One region of the Geodermatophilus sp. SYSU D01176 genome, then DNA from elsewhere that is predicted to be linked to it. Evidence: riboswitches for the same ligand, from Rfam matches in the RefSeq annotation. Region 1 holds a riboswitch; each other region holds the start of a gene.
The links. Region 1 has a riboswitch for cyclic di-AMP ahead of ACI78Z_RS00480 (hypothetical protein). Riboswitches for the same ligand answer to the same signal wherever they lie in the genome.

Region 1 (7,447 bases):
GTCTCGGTCGACCACCGCGACGACACCAACGTCTACATGGACGCGACGCTGGCCTACCGCAACGCCTGCCTCAACGCCATCCGCTACCTGGAGAAGTGGGGCTACACGGGGGAGCAGGCCTACCTGATCCTCGGCACCTCGCCGATCGAGGGCAGGATCGGCGGGGTGGTGGACATCCCCAACGCCTGCTGCTCGGTCTTCCTGCCGACGGAGATCTTCGACGAGGACATCCGGCCCGGCGGCCGGGGTCCCCAGCGCCGGGACCGAGGGCAGGTCTGCGTCACCTCCTGACCGGGCAGCCGCCGGCGGGCGCGGGCGGACGCCGGTCCGCCCGCGCCCCGTCGCGGTGACCCGGGACCCCGCAGGCGGGCCGGGGACGGTCCGCCTGGTCGCCTCCGGCGTGCTGGCCAACCTCGCGGTCGGGACGCTGTTCGCCTGGAGCCTCGTGGCGTCCCCGGTGGTGGCCGCCGTCGGGGCGCCGCGGGGCAGCGGCCCGGCCGTGTTCGCGCTCGCCCTCGGCGTGTTCACCCTGGTCCTGCTCGGCGTGGGCCGCCTGCTGGCGCGGGTGGGACCACGCCGGCTGCTCGCCGCGGCGGCCCTCTCCGCGGGAGCGGGGTTGGGGGTGACCGCCGCGGTGCCGTGGCGCGGCGCCCCGTGGCTGGGGGTGGGCCTGCTGTTCGGTGCGGCCAACGGGCTGGCCTACGGCGTCGCGGTCGCCCTCGCCTCCCGCGTGCCCGCTGCCCGCCGTGGCACGGCCAGCGGCCTGGTGGTCGGCGCGTACGCGGCCGGGCCGGTGCTGCTCGGCCTGCTGTCCCCGCACGTCCTCCCGGCGGTCGGCTGGCGGACCTGCCTCGCCGTCCTGGCCGTGGTCGTCGCCGGGTTGCTCGCCCTCGCCGCCGCCCTCGTCCCGGGCGGAGCGGGGATGGACCGGCACCCCGGTCCCCCGGGGGAGCCGGTGCCGAGGACGACGGTGGGCGCCCTGTGGGTCCTCTTCGCCGGGGGTGCCGCGCCCGGCCTGGTGGTGTTCGCCGTCGCCGCACCGCTCGCCTCCGCCTCGGGCCTGGGTGCCGGGGCCGCGGGCGCGGCGGTCTCCCTGCTGGGCCTGGGCAACCTGGCCGGCCGCCTCGGCGCGGGCTGGTGGTCGGACCGGGTCGGGCGCGTCCCCGCCCTGGCGACCGCGCTCGCCACCACCGCGGTCGCCCTCGCCGGGCTCGCCGTGGAGGTCGCGCCCGTCGTCGTCCTGACCGCTCTCCTCGTCGTCGGGCTGGCCTACGGGGCGGTCTCCGCGCTGGTCCCGGCCCTGACGGCCGACCGGGTGGGCCCCCGGGCCTTCCCGGCGGCCTACGGCCGGGTCTTCACCTCGTGGGGGTGTGCCGGTCTGCTGGCACCCCTCCTCGGCGGCGGGGTGACCGACGACGCGGGTCCCCAGCCCGGACTGCTCTGGCTCACCGTCCCGCTCGTCCTCGCCGCGGCCGCGCTGACCGCCGTCGGTCGCAGGTGACCCCTACACCCTCCGGCCTGCGATCCGGGGGGTGGGCGACGCGTGTCACCTGACGAATCCGCGGCCGCGGATTGTCACAGCTGCATAACGCCAGCTACCGTCGAGGAGTCCGGTCGGTCGTCACGCCCCCACAGGGGTGCCCGAGCGGGCGCCGCCGAGTCGCCCTCAGGGGCGAGCCGGGGACCCATCGCAGTACTGGGGTGAATCCCGCTCCTGGACGCACGTCCGGGGGCAGGTAGGGCTGCTTCCCGCCCGAACCCGTCAGCTAACTCGGTAGGCGGCTCACGGAAGAAGTGGAGAGCCGCCGGATGGCGTGCCCGCGCCCTGACGCACCGCCCCGCCGGCCCCGGATCCCGGAGCGCCCGCGCACCTGATCGCACGCGACCGTCCGCAGCGACGCCGCCCGCGGGTCCACCGAGCTCCGAGCACCTCCGCTCGACCGGCCCCTCGCCGCTTCCCCGGTGCGCCCGCACAGGCCTCGCCGCCGCACGGCCGCAGCCCCGCTGCCCGCAGACCGCCGCAGACCCGCGCGCCCTCGAGCGCCGCTGCGCCCGCACCCCCGGAGAACGCGAACCCCATGGACCGCCGCACCACCACCTCGGGCCGTCCCGCCCGCTCCCGCCGTCGTCCCGCCCTGTACCTGGGGATGGCCACGACCGGCGCCGTCCTGGCCGCCGTCGTCGTCGGCCCCGAGCCGGCCGCGCAGGCCGAGGCCGCGCCGGCGGGGACGGTCGGCGTCGCCCAGGAGCTCGGGCTGACCGCCCGGTCCGGCCCCGTCGACGTGACCGCCGAGCTGCAGCCGCTGCAGGACCTCGCCGCCAGCCGCAGCAGCCGCGAGGCCGCCGCAGCCGCCGCCCAGCAGGCCCAGGCCGCCGCCGACCAGGCGGTGCTCGACCGGCAGAAGGCCGAGGCCGAGGCGAAGGCGAAGGCGGAGGCCGAGGCCGCCGCGCGGGCCGCCGCCGAGGCCGAGGCCGTGGCCGCCGCCGCGGAGACCGCGGCCGCGCAGGCCGGGGAGGCCGCTCCTGCGGCGGCCGCCCCCGGGGTCGCCGCCGCGGCCGGCACGGTCGCGCGAATCACGAACTCCGCGGGCGCCGTCGCGGCGGTGGTGCAGGCCGCGGCCAACGCCGTCGTCAGCAACGTGCCGGGCGCCGACTCGATCACCCTGGGCGGCACCCGGCCCAGCGCCGCCGACCCGGGCGGTCACCCGTCGGGCCTGGCACTGGACTACATGGTCATGTCGGACTCCGCGCTCGGCGACGCGATCGTCGAGTACCACATCGCCCACTGGGACGAGCTCGGCGTGGACTACATCATCTGGCAGCAGCGGATGCTGTCCTCGCCCGGGGGCGCCTGGAAGGCGATGGCGGACCGGGGCAGCGCGACGGCCAACCACATGGACCACCCGCACGTGAACTACCTGGGCTGACCCCGGCACGGTTCGGCACGGTGCCGCCCGGGCACGACCGCACGATGCCGACCAGGTCCCCCCGCTCCGTCCCCCCGACCTACGTCGACGCCAACCGGCTGTGGGTGGACTCGCGCGTCCGCGCGCTGGTGCAGCGCCGCGTCGAGGCGCCCGTCCTGCTGCGGCTGGGTGGCCGGGTGCCCGGCGGCCGGGTGCTCGAGCTCGGCACCGGGCGCCGGGGCACCGGGCTGCGCCTGGCGCTCGGGGTCTTCGGAGCCGCGCACGCCGACGGCGTCGAGCGCCACGACGCGAGCGTCGCGGCGTGCCGGGAGGCGGTGCGCGACCTGGCCGGCCGGGTCGACGTGCAACGCGGCGACGCGACGGCGCTGGCCGCGCCGGACGGCTCCTACGACGCGGTCTTCGGCTACCACGTGCTGCACCACGCCGACGCCTGGCGGGACGTCGTCGGCGAGGCGGCCCGGGTGCTGCGCCCCGGCGGGCGGTTCTACTCGTGCGAGATGACGGCGCGTTTCGTCGACAGCCGGCCGCTGCGGGCGGTCTCCCGGCACCCCGCCGACGGCGACCGCCCGACCGCGGACGGCGTCGCCGCCGCCTGCCGGGCGGCGGGGCTGACCGTCGTCGGCCAGGAGACGCGCCTCGCCGGCTGCTGGACGGCGCTCGTCGCGACCCGCCCGTGAGCCGGCGCCCCCCGCGCCGCCTGCACCGCCGCTGACGGCGCCACGCCCTGAGCCGGGCCGACCTCCCCGGTGGCGGCCCGGCTCAGGAGCGGCTGGTCAGCCGGCCGGGACGGGGGTGTGCGCGTCCTCCTGCTCGGCGATGAAGGACCGGACCACCGGGTAGATCTCGGCCTCCCAGCGGGAGCCGGCGAAGACGCCGTAGTGGCCCACGCCCTGCTGCAGGTGGTGGCGCCTGCGCTCCTCCGGGAGCCCGGTGCACAGCGCGTGCGCCGCCTCGGTCTGGCCGGGGGAGCACATGTCGTCCTGGGCACCCTCGACGGTGAGCAGCGCGGTCCGCTCGATGGCGGACAGGTCGACCCGCTGCCCGCGCCAGGTGAAGGTCCCGCGGGGCAGGGCGTGCTCCATGAAGACGTGCTGCAGCGTCTCCAGGTAGAACTCCGCGGGCACGTCCATGACCGCGCCGTACTCGTCGTAGAAGGCCCGCTTGTCGGCCGCCGTCACCTCGTCGCCGGCGACCATGGCCCGGTACATCGCCAGGTGGGCGTTCAGGTGCCGCCGCGGGTTCATCGACATGAACGCCGTCAGCTGGGCGACCCCGGGGTAGACCCGCCGGCCGGCCCCGGCGTACTGCGCCGGGACGGGGGTGGTCAGCAGCCGCTCGAACAGCGCGAGCGGGTGGCGACCGGCGTTGTCGTTGACCCGGTTGGGGTTGACCCGGGTGTCGACGGGCCCGGCCATCAGCGTGACGCTGCGGGGCTGGGCGGGGTCGCCGGCGGCCGCGAGCACGGCGACGGCCGCGAGCACCAGCGGCGACGGCTGGCACACGGCCAGCACGTGGGTGTCCGGGCCGAGGTGCCGCAGCGCCTGCAGGACGTGGTCGATGTACTCGTCCAGCCCGAACCGGCCCGCCGCCACCGGGACGTCCCGGGCGTTGTGCCAGTCGACGACGTACACGTCGTGGTCGGCCAGCAGCGTGCGGACCGTGGGCCGGAGCAGCGTGGCGAAGTGCCCGGAGATCGGGCCCACCACCAGCACCTGCGGTTGGCCGGCGACGTCGGGCTTGACGAAGTGCAGCACGTCGGCGAAGGGCGTGGACAGCACCGGCTCCACGGCCACCTCGGCCGCCCGCCCGTCGACGTCCACGGAGTCGATGCCCCACTCGGGGCGGACGTGCGTGGGCCGGGCGTCGGCGACGATCCGGCAGGCGGCCCGCACCCGGCGGGCACCGGGCAGGGCCGCCAGCGGTGCCGGGAGGGCCTCCAGGGCCCGCGCGGTGATCGCCGACGTGGTGCGGGCCGGAGCGGTCAGCCGCTGCTGCCACTGGTAAGCGGTGTAGAGCACAGGTCGCCCCTCGGGATGCGTGGGTGTGTGGTCCGCGCCACACGTACCCGACGGTAACGGACGCCTCCGGGAGGGGCCCGGCGGGACGCGCCGGGCCCGGTCAGCCGGCCAGGTCCGCGTAGGTCGTCCGCAGCTCGCGCTTGAGGATCTTGCCGCTGGCGTTCTTCGGCAGGGCGTCGGCGACGGTCACGTACCGCGGGGTCTTGTAGCCGGCCAGCCGCTCCCGGCAGAAGCGGACGAGCTCGTCGGGGTCGACCGCCCGTCCCTCCCGGGGGACGACGACCGCGGCGACGGCCTCGATCCAGGTCGGGTGCGGGATGCCGAAGACGGCGGTCTCCGCGACGGCGGGGTGCTGGTAGAGCACCTCCTCGACCTCGCGGCTGGCGACGTTCTCCCCGCCGGTCTTGATCACGTCCTTCTTGCGGTCGACCACGGTGATGTAGCCGTCCTCGTCCATCACGCCGAGGTCGCCGCTGTGGAACCAGCCGTTGCGGAAGGCCTCGGCGGTCTTCTCCGGGTCGTTCCAGTAGCCGGCGGTGGCGTGCGGGCTGCGGTGCACGATCTCGCCCTCGACGCCGGGGCCCACCGGCCGGTCGGCGTCGTCGACGATCCGGGTCTCGCTGTTGACGACGGCGGTGCCGGCCGACCCGGGCTTGCGCAGCTGGTCCTCCGGCGACAGCACGAGGGCGACCGCGGACATCTCGGTCTGCCCGTAGAAGTTGAACAACGCCATGTCGGGCAGCCGTCGGCGGAGCTCCTCGACGACGGCCACCGGCATGATCGACGCGCCGTAGTAGCCGGTGGCCAGCGAGGACAGGTCCCGGCGGTCGAAGTCGGGGTGGCGCAGCAGTGCGATCCACACCGTCGGCGGGCAGAACAGGCTGGTCACCCGCTCCCGCTCGACGGTCTCGAGGACCGTCGACGGGTCCGGCCCGCCGAGGACCACGTTCGTCCCGCCCAGGTACAGGTTCGGCACGAGGAAGCAGTGCTGGGCCGCGACGTGGAACAGCGGCAGCGCGTGCAGGGCGACGTCCCGGGCGGTGTAGCGGCCGTCGACGATGCAGCTGACGTACTGGGCGATCAGGCTGCGGCTGGTCATCATCGTGCCCTTGGGTCGCGACTCGGTCCCGCTCGTGTACATCAGCTGCAGCACGTCGTCGTCGGCGACGTCCACCTGCGGCGGGGTGGCGTCGTCGTGCGCGGCCCAGGTCTCGAACGCCTCCCAGCCGGCGGGCAGGCGCGGGGAGGGCTGGGAGGCGGTGGCGCCCAGGACGCCGCGGACGCGGATGGCGGACGAGCGCCCGGCCTGCTCGATCGCCGCCTGCGCCACGGGCAGGAGTGCGGACTCGGCGACGACGCCGGTCGCCCCGGAGTGCTCGAGGATGTAGGCCACCTCGCCGGCCTGGAGCATGAAGTTCACCGGGACGGCGATCGCCCCCAGCCGCGCGAGGGCGAAGGTGAGCACCACGTACCCGTCGTCGTTGTGGGACAGCAGCGCCACCCGGTCGCCCCGCGCCACGCCGCGGGCGGTGAGCGCGTTGGCGGTGCGGTCGACCACGGTGTCGAGCTCGGCGTAGGTGTACGAGCGGTCGCGGTAGCGCAGGGCCGTCTTCCCCGGCACCCGCGCCGCGGAGCGCCGCAGCAGGTCACCGAGCGCGTGCCGGCGGGCCCGGGTGATGGTGCTGGTCAGCGTCTCGTCGAACACGCTCGTCTCCTCGGGCTCGGCCGTCTCGCGGGAGGGCCCTACAGTGAGCCCGGCCACAAACTATTCGGACGTCCGACCATCCGGTAGCCGCCGGCGACCGGTGCGGGCCGGCGCGCGACGAGGCACAGGGAGGACCCCCGATGGACGTTCCCGACACCTACCGGGCGACCCGCGACCGGCTGCTGGAGCTGCGCGAGCGGCACGAGGCGGCGGTCGCGGAGTTCCGCTGGCCGGAGCTGGGGGAGCGGTTCAACTGGGCGGTCGACTGGTTCGACGCCGTCGCCCGGGGCAACGACCGGCCCGCCCTGGTGCTGGTGGAGGAGGACGGGACGTCGACCGAGCGCACCTTCGCCGAGATGTCGCGGCGCTCCGACCAGCTGGCGGCCTGGCTCGCCGGGCGCGGCGTGCGGAAGGGGCACCCGGTGCTGCTGATGCTCGGCAACCAGGTCGAGCTGTGGGAGTCGATGCTGGCGGTGATGAAGCTCGGGGCGGTGATCATGCCGACCACCACCGCGGTCGGCCCGGCCGACCTGGTCGACCGGATCACCCGCGGAGGCGCCCGGCACGTCGTCTGCAACGCCGCCGACGTCGGGAAGTTCGACGAGGTCCCCGGCGACTACACCCGGATCAGCGTGGGCCCGGCCGAGGGCTGGGCCGACGTGCGCGCCGCCGCCGACCTCGAGCCCCTCCCGGTCGAGCACCCGGGGACCGCACCCGGCGACCCGCTGCTGCTGTACTTCACCTCCGGGACGACATCCCGCCCCAAGCTCGTGGAGCACACCCAGGTCTCCTACCCG
Region 2 (7,447 bases), on a different contig from region 1:
GGACCGCGACCCGGCCGGCGCCGCCCCGGTTCGGCATCGTCGTCGGCATCCTGCTGCTGCCGCTGGTGCTGATCTTCCTCAACACCGGGCTCTCGACGCTGTCCACCGCGGGGGCGCTCGACGAGACCTCGCTCCTCGTCCGCGCCGGCCAGCTGCTGGGTGCCACCCCGGTGGCCCTGCTCACCACGGTGCTCGTCGCGAGCATCGTGCTCGGCGTGCGGCGCGGGGAGAGCGGCGCGCAGGTCGAGTCGATCGTCAACAGCGCCCTCGGGCCAGTCTGCGCGATCATCCTGATCACCGGCGCCGGCGGCATGTTCGGCGGCGTGCTGCGGGCCAGCGGCATCGGGACGGCGCTGGCCGACGTCCTCGGGGACATCGGCCTGCCGGTCATCGTCGCCGCGTTCGTCATCTCGGTGCTGCTGCGGGTGGCGCAGGGCTCCGCGACGGTCGCGCTGACCACCGCGGCCGGGCTGATGGCCCCGGTCGTCGAGGCCACCGAGGGGTTGTCGTCGGTCGACCTGGCGCTCATCGTGCTCGCCATCGCCGGCGGCGCGACGGTGCTGTCGCACGTCAACGACTCGGGGTTCTGGCTGGTCAGCCGCTTCTTCCGCATGGACGAGAAGACGACGCTGCAGACCTGGACGGTCATGGAGACGCTGCTGGGCACCATCGGCTTCCTCATTGCGCTGGTGCTCAGCCTCTTCCTCTGACGCCCCCTCCGGCGATTTCCGCGGAAACCGCCGGGCCCGGTCGCGACGGACCCACCGCGACCGGGCCCGTGGTGACATCGTGGCGCGATGGGACGCACCCTCCGGCTCGCCGGTGCCGGCCTCGCCGGTCTCGCCGCGGTCGCCGCCCGTGACCTGCTGCAGCGCGAGCACACCCTGTTGCGCAACTTCCCGGTGATCGGCCACGCCCGGTACCTGCTCGAGTCGATCGGCCCGGAGCTGCGCCAGTACCTCGTGGCGGGCAACAACGAGGAGCGCCCGTTCACCCGCGACCAGCGGCGCTGGGTGTACGCGTCGGCGAAGCACGAGAACAACTACTTCGGCTTCGGCACCGACAACGACCTGGAGTTCACCGCCGGCTACCCGGTCATCAACCACCGCACGTTCGGCCGCGCCGTGCCGCCCACCTCCGTGCACGCGGGCCACGACGTCCAACTGCCGAGCGCCAAGGTGCTCGGCGGTCCGCGCGGCCGGGCGAAGGCGTTCCGGCCGGCCTCGGTCGTGAACGTCTCGGCGATGAGCTTCGGGTCGCTGTCCGGCGCGGCGATCGAGGCGCTCAACCGCGGGGCGGCGCTCGCCGGGTGCATGCAGAACACCGGCGAGGGCGGGCTCTCGGTGCACCACCGGCACGGCGGGGAACTGGTGTTCCAGATCGGCACCGCCTACTTCGGCTGCCGGGACGAGCAGGGCCGCTTCGACCTCCAGCGGCTCAAGGACCTGGTGGCCGGGGCGCCCGTGCGCGCCCTGGAGGTCAAGCTCAGCCAGGGCGCCAAGCCCAGCCTGGGCGGCGTCCTGCCGGGCGCGAAGGTGTCGGCCGAGATCGCGGCCGCCCGCGGCGTGCCGGAGGGCGTGGACTGCATCAGCCCGTCGCGGCACGCGGAGTTCTCCGACACCGACAGCCTGCTCGACTGGGTGGAGCTGCTCGCCGCCGAGACCGGGCTGCCGGTCGGCATCAAGTCCGCCGTCGGCGACATGACCTTCTGGCACGAGCTCACCGACCTGATGGCGACCACCGGCCGCGGCGTGGACTTCGTGACGGTCGACGGCGGCGAGGGCGGCACCGGCGCGGCACCGCTGATCTTCACCGACTCGGTGTCCCTGCCGTTCCAGCTCGGCTTCGCCCGGGTCCACGCGGTGTTCGCCCGCGCGGGGCTGCACGAGCAGGTCACCTTCGTCGGTGCCGGGAAGCTCGGCCTGCCCGACAACGCGATCGTGGCCTTCGCGCTCGGCTGCGACATGGTGAACATCGGCCGCGAGGCGATGCTGGCGATCGGCTGCATCCAGGCCCAGAAGTGCCACACCGACACCTGCCCCACCGGCGTCGCCACGCAGAACCCCTGGCTGGCGCACGGTCTGGACCCGCAGCTGAAGTCGGTGCGGGCGGCGAACTACATCGGGACGCTGCGCCGCGACCTGGTCAAGGTCGCCGAGGCCTGCGGCGTCGAGCACCCGGGCCTGATCGACTCCTCCTCGGTCGAGGTGCTCACCGGGCGCACGGCGTCGACACCGCTGGGGGAGGTCTACGGCTACCAGCCGGGGTGGGGGCTGCCCTCACCCGACGACCGGGCGGAGATCGTCCGGATCATGACGGCCGAGGCCCCGCAGGGCGGGTCCGCCGTCCCCTCGGAGGACGCCGTCCGGTGACGCCCTGGCGGCGGTTCCCGCGGAAACCGCCGCCAGGGGACCGGCTCACGCGCCGCGGAGCAGCTCCTCGAAGGAGGGCACGTCGGCGAACGGGTCCAGCGGACGCTTCGCGGACGGTCGGCCGGCGACCAGGTCGGCCAGCTCACCGGCCGCGCGGTCGATCCGGCGGGCCAGCTCGGCGTCCACCCCACCGGCACCGGCCCAGTCCTCCGACGCGGCGAAGACGCCGGTCGGCGCCGGGACGGCGCGCAGGTAGGCGAACAGCGGCCGCATGGCGTGCTCGATCACCAGCGAGTGCCGGGCGGTGCCGGCGGTGGCGCCGAGCAGCACCGGCGTCCCGGTGAGCGAGTCCCTGTCCAGGACGTCGAAGAACGTCTTGAACAGCCCGCTGTAGGACGCCGAGAACACCGGCGTCACCGCGATCAGCCCGTCGGCGCCTGTGACGGTGTCGATCGCGGCGCGCAGCGACTCGTCGGCGAACCCGGTGACCAGGTGGTCGGCCAGGTCGCGGGCGTGCGTGCGCAGCTCGACGACCTCCACGGTCGCGTCGTCCCCCCGCTCGCGCAGGGCGGCGACGGTCGCGGTGGTGAGCCGGTCGGCCAGCAGCCGGGTCGACGACGGCGTCGACAGCCCCCCGCTGACGACGGCGAGGGTGCGGGTGGTCATGCCGAGACCTCCTCCGGGGTGGTGACGGCGGCACGGGCGGCCACGCGCGAGGCGTGGGTCGGGGCGTCGGGCACGTGCGCGGGCTTGAGCGCGGCGAACTCGCGGCGCAGCACCGGCACGACCTCCTCGCCGAGCATGTCCAGCTGCTCGAGCACGGTCTTCAGCGGCAGGCCGGCGTGGTCGATGAGGAACAGCTGCCGCTGGTAGTCGCCGACGTACTCGCGGAAGCCGAGCGTGCGCTCGATGACCTGCTGCGGGGAGCCTACGGTCAGCGGCGTCTCGCGGGAGAAGTCCTCCAGCGAGGGGCCGTGGCCGTAGACCGGCGCGTTGTCGAAGTACGGCCGGAACTCGTCCACCGCGTCCTGCGAGTTCTTCCGCATGAACACCTGCCCACCCAGCCCGACGATCGCCTGGTCGGCGGCCCCGTGGCCGTGGTGCTCGAAGCGGCGGCGGTAGAACTGCACCATCCGGGCCGTGTGCTCCTTCGGCCAGAAGATGTGGTTGTGGAAGAAGCCGTCGCCGTAGTAGGCGGCCTGCTCGGCGATCTGCGGGGAGCGGATCGAGCCGTGCCACACGAACGGCGGGACGCCGTCCAGCGGCCGCGGGGTCGAGGTGAAGCCCTGCAGCGGCGTGCGGAACTGCCCGGACCAGTCGACGACCTCCTCGTCCCACAGCCGGCGCAGCAGCGCGTAGTTCTCCACCGCCAGCGGGATGCCGTTGCGGATGTCCTGCCCGAACCACGGGTACACCGGGCCGGTGTTGCCGCGGCCCATCATCAGGTCGACCCGGCCGCCGGCCAGGTGCTGCAGCATCGCGTAGTCCTCGGCGATCTTCACCGGGTCGTTGGTGGTGATCAGCGTGGTCGCCGTCGACAGCTGCAGCCGCGTGGCCTGCGCGGCGATGTAGGCCAGCGTGGTCGTCGGCGAGGAGGAGAAGAACGGCGGGTTGTGGTGCTCGCCCAGGGCGAAGACGTCGAGCCCGACCTCCTCGGCCTTCTTCGCGATGGTGACGATCGCCTGGACCCGCTCCGCCTCGCTGGGCGTGCGGCCGTCGGTGGGATCGGTCGTGATGTCGCTGACCGAGAAGACGCCGAACTGCATGTCGGTCTCCGTGTGATTGAGAGTGCAACTACCGGCCGGTGCAACGTATCCGGCCGGCCGGTATTCCCCACGTCCGGCTCACCCGAGAGGGGCGGCGGGTGCCGGAGTGCGACGTCACTCACGTTTCGGATGTGGTTCGCGGCATTGTCACGGGACGGTAACGACGCCTACGGTGGCTGACGTCCGGTCGGTCGTCTCGTCCCCGTTCGGGGAGCCTGACCGGGCGCCGCCGAGTCGTGTCCGCCGCCAGCGGGCGCGAGCCGGGGACCCACCGCAGTACTGGGGTGAATCCCGCCCGCGAGTCCTTCTCGCGGGCCGGTAGGGCTGCTTCCCGCCCGAACCCGTCAGCTAACTCGGTAGGCGGCTCACGGAAGAACGGAGCACTCCGCATGCCCCGCCCCCGGGCCCTCGCGGCTCGCCGGTCCGCCCGGCCACGCGCGCCTCGCGCCTCCTCCCCGGCCAGCTGACCCGGCACCCGACCGCGCCCGCCGGCTCTTCCTGATCCGCCGGCACCCCCCGTAGACCGCGCCGCACCGGGCTGCCCTCCGCCAGGGGGGTCCATCCCGCGCGCCCTCTCGCCACGGAGCACCCCCACCTGATGGACACCCAGCAGTTCCCGGCCGTCCCGGCCACCACCGATCCCGCCACCAACCGCCCCGCCCGCCGCCTGGGGCTGCCCGCCCGCGGCCGGCGTCCGGCGATCCTGCTGGCCACCGCCGCGGCCGGCGCGATCGTCGTCAGCACCGTCGTCGGCAACCAGCCCGCCGCCGAGGCCGAGACCGAGACGGTCCCCGCCTCCGTGAGCGTCGCCGAGCAGCTGGGCATCACCGCCGAGGCGCCGCTCGCCGCCCCGGGCGCCCCCGAGCTGGCCCCGCTGCAGGACCTCGCCGCCTCCCGCAGCCAGCGCGAGGCCGCCGAGGCCCAGGCCGCGCAGGTCCAGGCCGCCGCCGAGCAGGCCGAGCTGGACCGCCAGGCCGCCGAGCAGGCCGCCGCCGAGCAGGCCGCCCGCGAGGCCGCGGAGCGCGCGGCCGCCGAGCAGGCCGCCGCCGAGGCCGCCGCCCGCGCGGCCGCCGAGCAGGCCGCCGCCTCCTCCGCCGCTGCCCCGGCCCCCGCGGCCAGCAGCGGCTCGTCGTCCCCGGCGCCGCGCGGTTCCTTCAAGGACTACGCGATGAGCAAGGTCGGCAGCGCCGAGCAGTTCAGCTGCCTGGAGAAGCTGTGGGGCAAGGAGAGCGGCTGGAACCCCAACGCGCAGAACCCCACCAGCACCGCCTACGGCATCCCGCAGTTCCTGAACTCGACCTGGGCCAGCACCGGCATCGCCAAGACGTCGGACGGCTACCGGCAGATCGACGCCGGCCTGATCTACATCGAGAACCGCTACGGCACCCCCTGCGACGCCTGGGCGCACTCGCAGGCCAAGGGCTGGTACTAGAAGGACCACCCTTCCCCCGCGCCTCGCACGCTCGGCGCGGGCCCCTGAAGGAGGCCGTTCCAGCACCTCACCACACTGGCGGCGGGACCGTGCAGGAGGGCCGCCGAGGGCCGTCCCCGCACCGCGGGGGCGGCCCTCGGCCGTCCTCAGTGGTGGTGGCCGCCCCGCCGCGAGAGCCGGCGCCCGGACGGCGGGCCGGTGACCACCGGTTCGCCGCTGCGCGCCCGCTCGACGCGCGCGCGGTCGGCCTTCCCGGCGTCGCGCAGGGGCCCGCTCCACGGCCGGCCGCCCGAGACGGTGTAGACCCGCTGGGCCGGCCGGTCGCAGGAGGGGCAGACGGCGGCGTCGGCGACGTCAGCCATGTCGCGGCGCAGGTCGAACGGGCCGCACTGCGGACAGCGGAACTCGTAGAGGGGCACGGGCGTCTCCTGCCGGTGGCGGGGGGGGGGGGGGGGGGGGGGGGGGCCCCCCCCCCCCCCGGGGCGCCCCCCCCCCCCCCCCCCCCCCCCCCCCCCCCCCCCACCTCAGACGGTGGCGAGCGCGGCGCGGATCCGGGCGATGAGGGTCGCGAGGTCCCGCATGTCCGCGGCGGCCACGCGGATGACCCGCCAGCCGGCCGCACGGAGTCGCGCCAGGCGCTCCGCGTCCTCGTCGACCTGCGTCCCGAGGAAGTGGTGGGCCCCCTCGTACTCGACGGCGAGGCGGGCCTCCGGAAACGCCAGGTCGACACGAGCCATGAACTGCCCGCCGTCGAAGACCTCGTATTGGGGCACCGGCTCCAGGCCGTCGAGGACGAGGCAGACCCGCAGGCGCGACTCCGGGGCCGACTCGGCGCGGGGGTCCACGTACCTGACGGCCCGCCGCACCCGGCTGACGCCCCAGCGGCCGGCACCCCGGTCGGCCATGGCGAGGAGGCCGGGGACCGCGACGTGGTGCGCGCGGGCCATCGCGTCGAGGGCGGCCACCGCGGTGGTCAGGGGCTCGAGCGCCATGACGTCCCAGGCCGTCCGCAGTGCCGTGGTCGTCGGGACGTCGTCGACCACGGCGAGGTCCCCCGGGTCCAGGACGGTGCGGTGCACCCGGACGCCCCTCGGGCCGGTCCACCGCGTGGACTCCGGGCAGACGACGGTGACCGGGTCGATCAGGCCGGCGAAGGGAGCCCCGTACCAGGCTGCTGCCGAGTGCCCGCCGATCCGCGCCTCGGGCGGCAGCAGCAGGGCGACCCCACGACAGCGCAACTGGTGGTCGAGCTCCAGTGACGGGTCGGCGTAGACGTTCTGAGCGAGCCGGTGGTAGCTGCGGACGCGCAGTTGGCCACGGGTCAGGAAGCCCTCGGCGACGGCGGCACTGCCGAGGAAGACGCCGGTGAGGAGGCGGCGGGGGGTGGGCACCGGCGCAGCCTGTCCGATCGCGGCGCCGCGGGCTCCCGTCGTCCACAGGCCCGGACGTGCCAGGTGCCTTCCGCGCGCGAAAGGCACCTGCTGACGGGTGCCTTTCGCGCGAAAGGCACCTCGCGGGGGTTTGGCTCAGCCGTGGGCCTGGGCGGCCGCGGCCTCCTCACGGTCGGTGGGCAGGACGGTCCCGGCGGCCGGCGGACGACGTGGGATGAGGAACGACATGGCCGCCGCGGCGATGCAGAGCGCGCCGGCGATGAGCCACGCGGGGTCGTAGGAGCCGGTGACGTCGCGGATCACGCCGCCGCCGAACGCCGCGAACGCCGACCCCAGCTGGTGCGAGGCGAACACCCAGCCGAACACCACCGGCGCCCGCGGCCCGAAGAACTCCCGGCACAGCGCCAGCGTCGGCGGCACCGTGGCCACCCAGTCCAGGCCGTAGAAGACGATGAACGCGACCATGCTGACGTGCAGGTCGGGTCC
Region 3 (7,447 bases), on a different contig from region 1:
GCGTCGTCGTCCGCGGCCCCGTGCCGTGAGCGACGTCTCCCAGCCGTGACCTGGAAGAGGGTTGGACGGCGGCCCCGTCGGGCACGAGGGTCCGGAAGACCACGCGCACCGACCCCTCCCCCGACGCCCCGCGGCGGAGAGGCCACCGGCCCCCGGCGTCCCGGGGGCGCCAGCACAGGAGGACCCCGTTCATGAACCAGGTGTGGCCTGGTACCGCCTACCCCCTCGGCGCGACCTTCGACGGCACCGGCACGAACTTCGCGATCTTCAGTGAGGTCGCCGAGAGGGTCGAGCTGTGCCTGTTCGACGACGACGGCACCGAGACCCGCATCCGGCTCCCCGAGATGGACGGCTACGTCTGGCACGCCTTCATCCCCGGGATCCAGCCCGGCCAGCGCTACGGCTACCGGGTGCACGGCCCCTACGACCCGTCGCAGGGCCAGCGCTGCAACCCGAACAAGCTGCTGCTCGACCCGTACGCGAAGGCGATCGACGGCCAGATCGACTGGCACCCGTCGGTCTTCGGCTACGACTTCACCAGCGGCGAGCGCAACGACGAGGACTCGGCCGCGCACATGCCGAAGTCCGTCGTCGTCAACCCGTACTTCGACTGGGGCGTCGACCGCCCGCCGAAGACGCCCTACCACAAGACCGTCATCTACGAGGCCCACGTCAAGGGCCTGACGATGACCCACCCCGACGTCCCGGAGGAGCTGCGCGGCACCTACGCCGGCATCGCCCACCCGGCGGTGATCAGCTACCTGCAGGACCTCGGCGTCACCGCCATCGAGCTCATGCCGGTGCACCAGTTCGTGCAGGACGACACCCTGCAGCAGAAGGGCCTGCGCAACTACTGGGGCTACAACACCATCGGGTTCTTCGCGCCGCACAGCGAGTACGCGAGCAACACCGACAACGGCATGCACGTGCAGGAGTTCAAGGGGATGGTCCGCACCCTGCACGAGGCGGGCATCGAGGTCATCCTCGACGTGGTCTACAACCACACCGCCGAGGGCAACCACCTCGGCCCCACGCTGTCGTTCAAGGGCATCGACAACCGGGCGTACTACCGGCTGGTCGAGGACGACCCGCAGTACTACATGGACTACACGGGCACCGGGAACTCGCTCAACGCCCGCACCCCGCAGGCGCTGCAGCTGATCATGGACTCGCTGCGGTACTGGGTCACCGAGATGCACGTCGACGGCTTCCGCTTCGACCTGGCCTCGACGCTGGCCCGCGAGCTGCACGCCGTGGACCGGCTGTCGGCCTTCTTCGACCTGGTGCACCAGGACCCGGTCGTCAGCCAGGTCAAGCTGATCGCCGAGCCGTGGGACGTCGGCGAGGGCGGCTACCAGGTCGGCAACTTTCCCGCCCTGTGGACCGAGTGGAACGGCAAGTACCGCGACACCGTGCGCGACTTCTGGCGCGGCGAGCCCTCCACCATCGGCGAGTTCGCCAGCCGGCTCACCGGCTCGGCCGACCTCTACCAGCACTCCGGCCGGCGCCCGGTGGCCAGCATCAACTTCGTCACCGCGCACGACGGCTTCACCCTGAGCGACCTGGTCTCCTACAACGAGAAGCACAACGAGGCCAACGGCGAGGGCAACAACGACGGTGAGAGCCACAACCGCAGCTGGAACTGCGGGGTGGAGGGGCCGACCGTCGACAAGAAGGTCCTCACCCTGCGCGCCCGGCAGCGGCGCAACTTCCTGGCCACGCTGATGCTCAGCCAGGGCGTGCCGATGCTGCTGCACGGCGACGAGCTGGGCCGCACCCAGCAGGGCAACAACAACGGCTACTGCCAGGACTCGCCCCTGACCTGGATCCACTGGGACGAGGTGGACGAGGGGCTGCTGGAGTTCACCAAGCTGGTGACCCGGCTGCGCCACGACCACCCGACGTTCCGCCGTCGCCGCTTCTTCCACGGCCGCCCGGTGCGCCGGGGCCAGGACGACCCGGTGCAGGACGTCGCCTGGCTGACCCCCTCCGGTGACCTCATGACCGAGGACGACTGGGACGCCGGCTTCGCCAAGTCGCTGGCCATGTACCTCAACGGGCACGGCATCCGGTCCACCGACGAGCGCGGTGAGGACGTCGTCGACGACCACTTCTACCTGGCGTTCAACGCCTCGCACGAGCCGATGGACTTCTGCCTGCCGTCGGAGGAGTACGCCGGCGCGTGGACCGTCGTCCTCGACACCGCGCAGATGGACGAGGTGGAGCCGCGCGAGCTCAAGCCCGGCGAGACGCTGACGCTGGCCGACCGGTCCATGGTCGTGCTGAGCGCGCCCCGCCGCTCGTGAGCGCCGCCACGGGGCCGGCGGCCGGGTCGCAGGGCGAGCCGCTCGACGACGGAGCCCGCCGTCGGGACGTCCCCACCGGGACCTACCGGCTGCAGGTCACCGCCGACTTCACCCTGGACGACGCCGCGTCCCTGGCCGGCTACCTGGCCGACCTCGGGGTGAGCCACGCCTACGCCTCGCCGCTGCTGCGGTCGGCGTCGGGCAGCACGCACGGCTACGACACCGTCGACCACGCGCACATCGACGAGTCGCGCGGCGGGCAGGCCGGCTTCGACCGGCTGGTCGCGGCGCTGCACGAGCACGGGCTGGGCCTGGTGCTCGACCTGGTGCCCAACCACATGGGCGTCGCCGACGCGGCGGAGGCCCCGTGGTGGTGGGACGTGCTGCAGCACGGCCGGGGGAGCGCCCACGCGGCCGCGTTCGACATCGACTGGGACTTCGGCGGCGGCCGGGTGCGCATCCCGGTGCTGGGGTCGGCGGACGACGTCGACAAGCTGGAGGTGGTTGACGGCGAGCTGCGGTACTACGACAACCGCTTCCCCCTCGCCCCGGGCACCGGCGAGGGCACCCCGCAGGAGGTGCACGACCGGCAGCACTACGAGCTGGTCGACTGGCGGCGGGCCGACCGCGACCTCAACTACCGCCGGTTCTTCGCGATCAACACCCTCGCCGGGCTGCGCGCGGAGGACCCCGAGGTCTTCCGCGCGACCCACGAGCTGGTGCTGCGACTGGTCGGGGCCGGCGCGGTCGACGGGCTGCGCATCGACCACCCCGACGGCCTGGCCGACCCCAAGGGCTACCTCGACCGGCTGGCCGAGGCCACCGGCGGCCGGTGGACCGTGGTGGAGAAGATCCTCGAGCCGGGCGAGGACCTGCCGGAGAGCTGGGCGGCCGCCGGGACGACGGGCTACGACGCGCTCGCCGAGGTCGACGACGTGCTGGTCGACCCGGCGGGCGAGGCGGTGCTGAGCGCGCTGGACACCGAGCTCTCCGGAGCCCCGGTCGACTACGCGCAGCTGGTGCACGGCTGCAAGCGCGAGGTGACCGACGGGATCCTCGGCTCGGAGGTGGCCCGGCTGGTGCGGGTGATCGGCGAGCTGTCCGGCATCGACCGCGCGCAGCAGACTGAGGCGCTGGCCGAGCTGCTGGCGAGCTTCCCGGTCTACCGCACCTACCTGCCCGACGGCCGCGAGCACCTGGACGCCACCGTGGCCGACGTGCGGGAACGCCGTCCCGACCTCAGCGCGGCACTGGACGCCCTGCACCCGGTGCTGTCCCAGGCCGGGACCGAGGCGGCGACCCGGTTCGAGCAGACCAGCGGCCCGGTCATGGCCAAGGGCGTGGAGGACAGCGCCTACTACCGGTGGGCGCGCTTCGTGGTGCTCAACGAGGTGGGCGGCGACCCGGCCCGGTTCGGCAGCACGGTGCAGGAGTTCCACGAGGCGCAGCAGCGGCGCGCCGAACGCAGGCCCGCGTCGATGACCACGCTGTCGACCCACGACACCAAGCGCAGCGAGGACACCCGCGCCCGGCTGGCCGTGCTGGCCGAGCTCGGCGCGGAGTGGGCCGACCTGGTCCGCGGGCTGGTGACGCGCCACCCGATGCCCGACCGTCCGCTCGCGCACCTGGTGTGGCAGAACCTGGTCGGCGCGTGGCCGCTGTCGCGGGAGCGGGCGCACGCCTACGCGGAGAAGGCGGCGCGCGAGGCGGGGACCTCGACGACGTGGACCGACGTCGACGAGGAGTTCGAGTCGGCGCTGCACGAGATGGTCGACGCCGCCTACGACGACGAGCGGACGAACGCCGAGATCGAGCGGTTCGTCGCCCGCATCGCGCCGTTCGGCCGGTCCAACTCGCTGGCGCAGAAGCTGCTGCAGCTGACGATGCCCGGGGTCCCTGACGTGTACCAGGGCACCGAGCTGTGGGACCTCTCCCTGGTCGACCCCGACAACCGCCGTCCGGTCGACTACGAGCAGCGCCGCCGACTGCTGGCGCGGCTGGACGAGGGCTGGGTGCCGCCGGTGGACGACGCGGGCGCGGCCAAGCTGCTCGTCGTCTCCCGCGTGCTGCGCGCCCGGCGGGAGCACCCGGAGTGGTTCGGCGGGTACGCACCGGTGACGGCGACCGGGCTCGCCGCGGACCATCTGGTCGCCTTCGACCGGGGTGGCGTGGTGTCCGTGGCGACCCGGCTGCCGGTGGGGCTGTCGATCGCCGGCTGGGGCGACACCGCGCTGCAGCTGCCGACCGGCGCCTGGCGGGACCTGCTCACCGGCGGACGCTTCGTCTCCGACGCCGGCGGCCTCCCGGTGGCCGCACTGCTCGAGCGGCTGCCGGTCGCCCTGCTGGTCCGCGACCGAAAGAGGTAGAAGGACCCCGTCCTAGCCACCCTTCGCAAGCTCAGGGGGTGCCCTGGACGGGGCCTCGCCCCACCCTTCGCAGGCTCACGGTGGGACTGGGACGGGGCCGACTGAGATGCAGTTCACGTCCCCGCGGGTGCGCGCGTGCTGGCGGGGACGTGACCAGGCGATCCGTCCGACAGCGGTCCCGACGACCGGCCGGGTCACCCGCGATGCTCCTGGGGCACCGGGTGAAGGTCCGTGACCTGACCGTTACGTTGTCCCGGCATCCCCCATCAGGGACCGGGTGCCGGAGCCGATCCGCCGAACCCCGTCCGTCGGCTGCCGTACCTCCTGCACAGCCAGGACGGGGGTGGGGGACCCATCTCGGTGCGCGGCCGGTCCGGCCGGGCACCTCGGGGTGAAGCCGTGTGCGCACGGCCGGGGCACCGATCGCTCCGAACCCGACAGCTCACCTCGCAGGCGGCGGATCGGGAGCTCCCCCATGCGTTCGTCCTCGTCTTCCCGCATGCCCGCACGCGCCCTGCGCCGTGGCGCCGTGGTGCTCGGCGGCGCCGCCGCCGTGTCCCTCGGCGTCCTCGCCGCACCGGCCTCGGCGGCCGCCCCGAACGACTGGGACGCCGTCGCGCAGTGCGAGTCCAGTGGCAACTGGGCCATCAACACCGGCAACGGCTACTACGGCGGCCTGCAGTTCAGCCAGAGCACCTGGGCCGCGTACGGCGGCACGGAGTACGCCCCGCGTGCCGACCTGGCCACCAAGGACCAGCAGATCGCCGTCGCCGAGCGCACGCTCGACGGGCAGGGCCCGGGCGCCTGGCCGACCTGCGGCAAGGCCCTCGACCCCTCAGCCCCCGAGGCGGGCGCGGCTCCGGCCGCGCCGGCCCTGGCGGCCGCCCCCGCACCGGCGGCTGCCGGCGGGGCGACCTACACGGTGCAGGCCGGTGACACGCTGGGCCGCATCGCCTCGGAGCAGGGCGTGGCGGGTGGCTGGCAGGCGCTGTACGCCGCCAACGACGACCAGCTGAGCGACCCGAACCGGATCGCGGTCGGCGAGGTGCTGCAGCTGCCGTGAGTTCTGCCGGCGGCCGGGGGACGCGCTCCCCCGGCCGCCGGGAGCCAGGCACGTCGAACGCCAGAGGCCCAGGACCCGGCGACGGGTTCTGAGCCTCCGGCGTCCACCGGCTGGCCACTGGACGGACTCCTTGCTCGAAGGCGGAGCCGGACACCTCGCCGCGCCGCCGGGTCCCGTGACGGCACGCAGCCCGTCGGTCGGCTCCCCGTCGAGCAGACACTCCCCGCCGGTCCCGGTGTCGAGCAGGGACCCCAGGTCGAGGAGGCTGGCGTCGGCCCCACCGAGGCGGCTCCGACGCCAGCCGCCCCGGGCCGGGTCATCGATTGGCGATCACTGGGAGTAGTGGGGGGGGGGGGGGGGGGGGGGGGGGGGGGGGGGGGGGGGGGGGGGGGGGGGGGGGGGGGGGGCGGGCGCCGCGGGGGGCGGGGGGGGGGGTGGCTTGTTTTGGGGTTGGGGGGGGGTTGCCGGCGCCGGGCCGGGGCCGGGGGCCGGCACGACACAGACCAGGGACCCGCTCATGGAGCACCGCCCTCTCACGCGCCGTGACGTGCTCAAGGGGACGGTGTGGGGTGCGGCGACCCTGGCCCTTCCCGCCGCCGGCTCGGCGAGCCCTGCTCGGGCATCGGAACTGACCGCGGACCACCTGCCGCGGCCCTACACGCCCTACGACAGGTTCGTGCAGCCGCCGGTGCTGCGGCTGCCCGACGCTCCCGGCAGCCGCCCGGTGGTGCAGGTCGTGCAGGGCCCTGCGTCGGTGAGGCTGCTGCCGCCGCCGGCACCGGAGACGACGATGTGGGTCTACAACGGCTCGTATCCCGGACCGACGATCAAGGTCAAGCGCAACCAGCCGGTCACCGTCCGTCAGGTCAACCGGCTGCCCGCCCACCACCCGCTCTTCGGGTACGAGTTCGCCACCTCCACGCACCTGCACGGGTCGCCATCGCTGCCCCCGTTCGACGGCTATGCCAACGACACGAGCCGGCCGGGCTTCTTCAAGGACTACGAGTACGACAACCAGGAGGACGCGCGGACCCTCTGGTACCACGACCACGCTGCACACCACACCGCCCCGAACATCTACACCGGGCTGGCCGCCCAGTACCACGTGCTGCCCCTGGCAGGGGAACCGACCTTGGGTCTCCCTGTGGACGACGAGTTCGACGTGCCCCTGGTGATCAGCGACGCGGCCTCTCGCGCCGACGGCCAGCTGCTCATGGACCAGCACAGCACCTCGGGGGCCATGGGCGACGTCATCCTGGTCAACGGGGTGCCCTGGCCGGAGGTGCCCGTCCGGCCGCGTACCTACCGGTTCCGTCTGCTCAACGCCTCGGTCGCCCGCGGCTACCTCCTCCAGCTGACCGGCGGCCTGCCGATGAAGGTGGTCGCCACCGACGGCGGTCTGACTCGTCGCCCGGTCGACGTCGATCGGCTCAAGCTGGGCATGTCCGAGCGCTACGACGTCCTGGTCGACTTCGCACCCGCCGCCGGCCGGCAGGTCGAGCTGCGCAACCTCGGTGTGCCGAACACGACCGACCACGAACACACCGGCCAGGTGATCGCCTTCCGGGTCGGCACCGACCCGGCTGGCCCGGACACCGCCCTGCTCGAGGACGAGTGGCCCGACGTCGACCCGGCCGGGGTGCTCGCGCTCGACCCGGCCGACGCGGTCACCACCCGCCGCCTGCGGTTCGACCGCCGGGGCGGGGTGTGGA

Region 2: another riboswitch for cyclic di-AMP. It lies ahead of ACI78Z_RS05205 (aggregation-promoting factor C-terminal-like domain-containing protein); the one in region 1 lies ahead of ACI78Z_RS00480 (hypothetical protein).
Region 3: another riboswitch for cyclic di-AMP. It lies ahead of ACI78Z_RS06645 (transglycosylase family protein); the one in region 1 lies ahead of ACI78Z_RS00480 (hypothetical protein).

Annotation. Positions count from the first base shown of each region.
Region 1 is NZ_JBJGYN010000001.1:89,251-96,697, forward strand. Features, by position in the region: gene fmdA (formamidase) at 1-291, shown strand, start outside; gene ACI78Z_RS00475 (MFS transporter) at 347-1,501, shown strand; cyclic di-AMP (ydaO/yuaA leader) riboswitch at 1,644-1,796, shown strand; gene ACI78Z_RS00480 (hypothetical protein) at 2,079-2,927, shown strand; gene ACI78Z_RS00485 (class I SAM-dependent methyltransferase) at 2,972-3,604, shown strand; gene phaZ (polyhydroxyalkanoate depolymerase) at 3,701-4,945, opposite strand; gene ACI78Z_RS00495 (acyl-CoA synthetase) at 5,046-6,650, opposite strand; gene ACI78Z_RS00500 (AMP-binding protein) at 6,791-7,447, shown strand, end outside.
Region 2 is NZ_JBJGYN010000005.1:103,945-111,391, reverse strand. Features, by position in the region: gene ACI78Z_RS05225 (GntP family permease) at 1-710, shown strand, start outside; gene ACI78Z_RS05220 (FMN-binding glutamate synthase family protein) at 798-2,372, shown strand; gene ACI78Z_RS05215 (FMN reductase) at 2,418-3,038, opposite strand; gene ACI78Z_RS05210 (LLM class flavin-dependent oxidoreductase) at 3,035-4,138, opposite strand; cyclic di-AMP (ydaO/yuaA leader) riboswitch at 4,370-4,516, shown strand; gene ACI78Z_RS05205 (aggregation-promoting factor C-terminal-like domain-containing protein) at 4,737-5,570, shown strand; gene ACI78Z_RS05200 (FmdB family zinc ribbon protein) at 5,717-5,989, opposite strand; gene ACI78Z_RS05195 (endonuclease domain-containing protein) at 6,095-6,961, opposite strand; gene ACI78Z_RS05190 (MFS transporter) at 7,097-7,447, opposite strand, start outside.
Region 3 is NZ_JBJGYN010000008.1:11,569-19,015, reverse strand. Features, by position in the region: gene glgX (glycogen debranching protein GlgX) at 192-2,306, shown strand; gene treY (malto-oligosyltrehalose synthase) at 2,303-4,672, shown strand; cyclic di-AMP (ydaO/yuaA leader) riboswitch at 4,976-5,143, shown strand; gene ACI78Z_RS06645 (transglycosylase family protein) at 5,172-5,735, shown strand; gene ACI78Z_RS06640 (multicopper oxidase family protein) at 6,253-7,447, shown strand, end outside.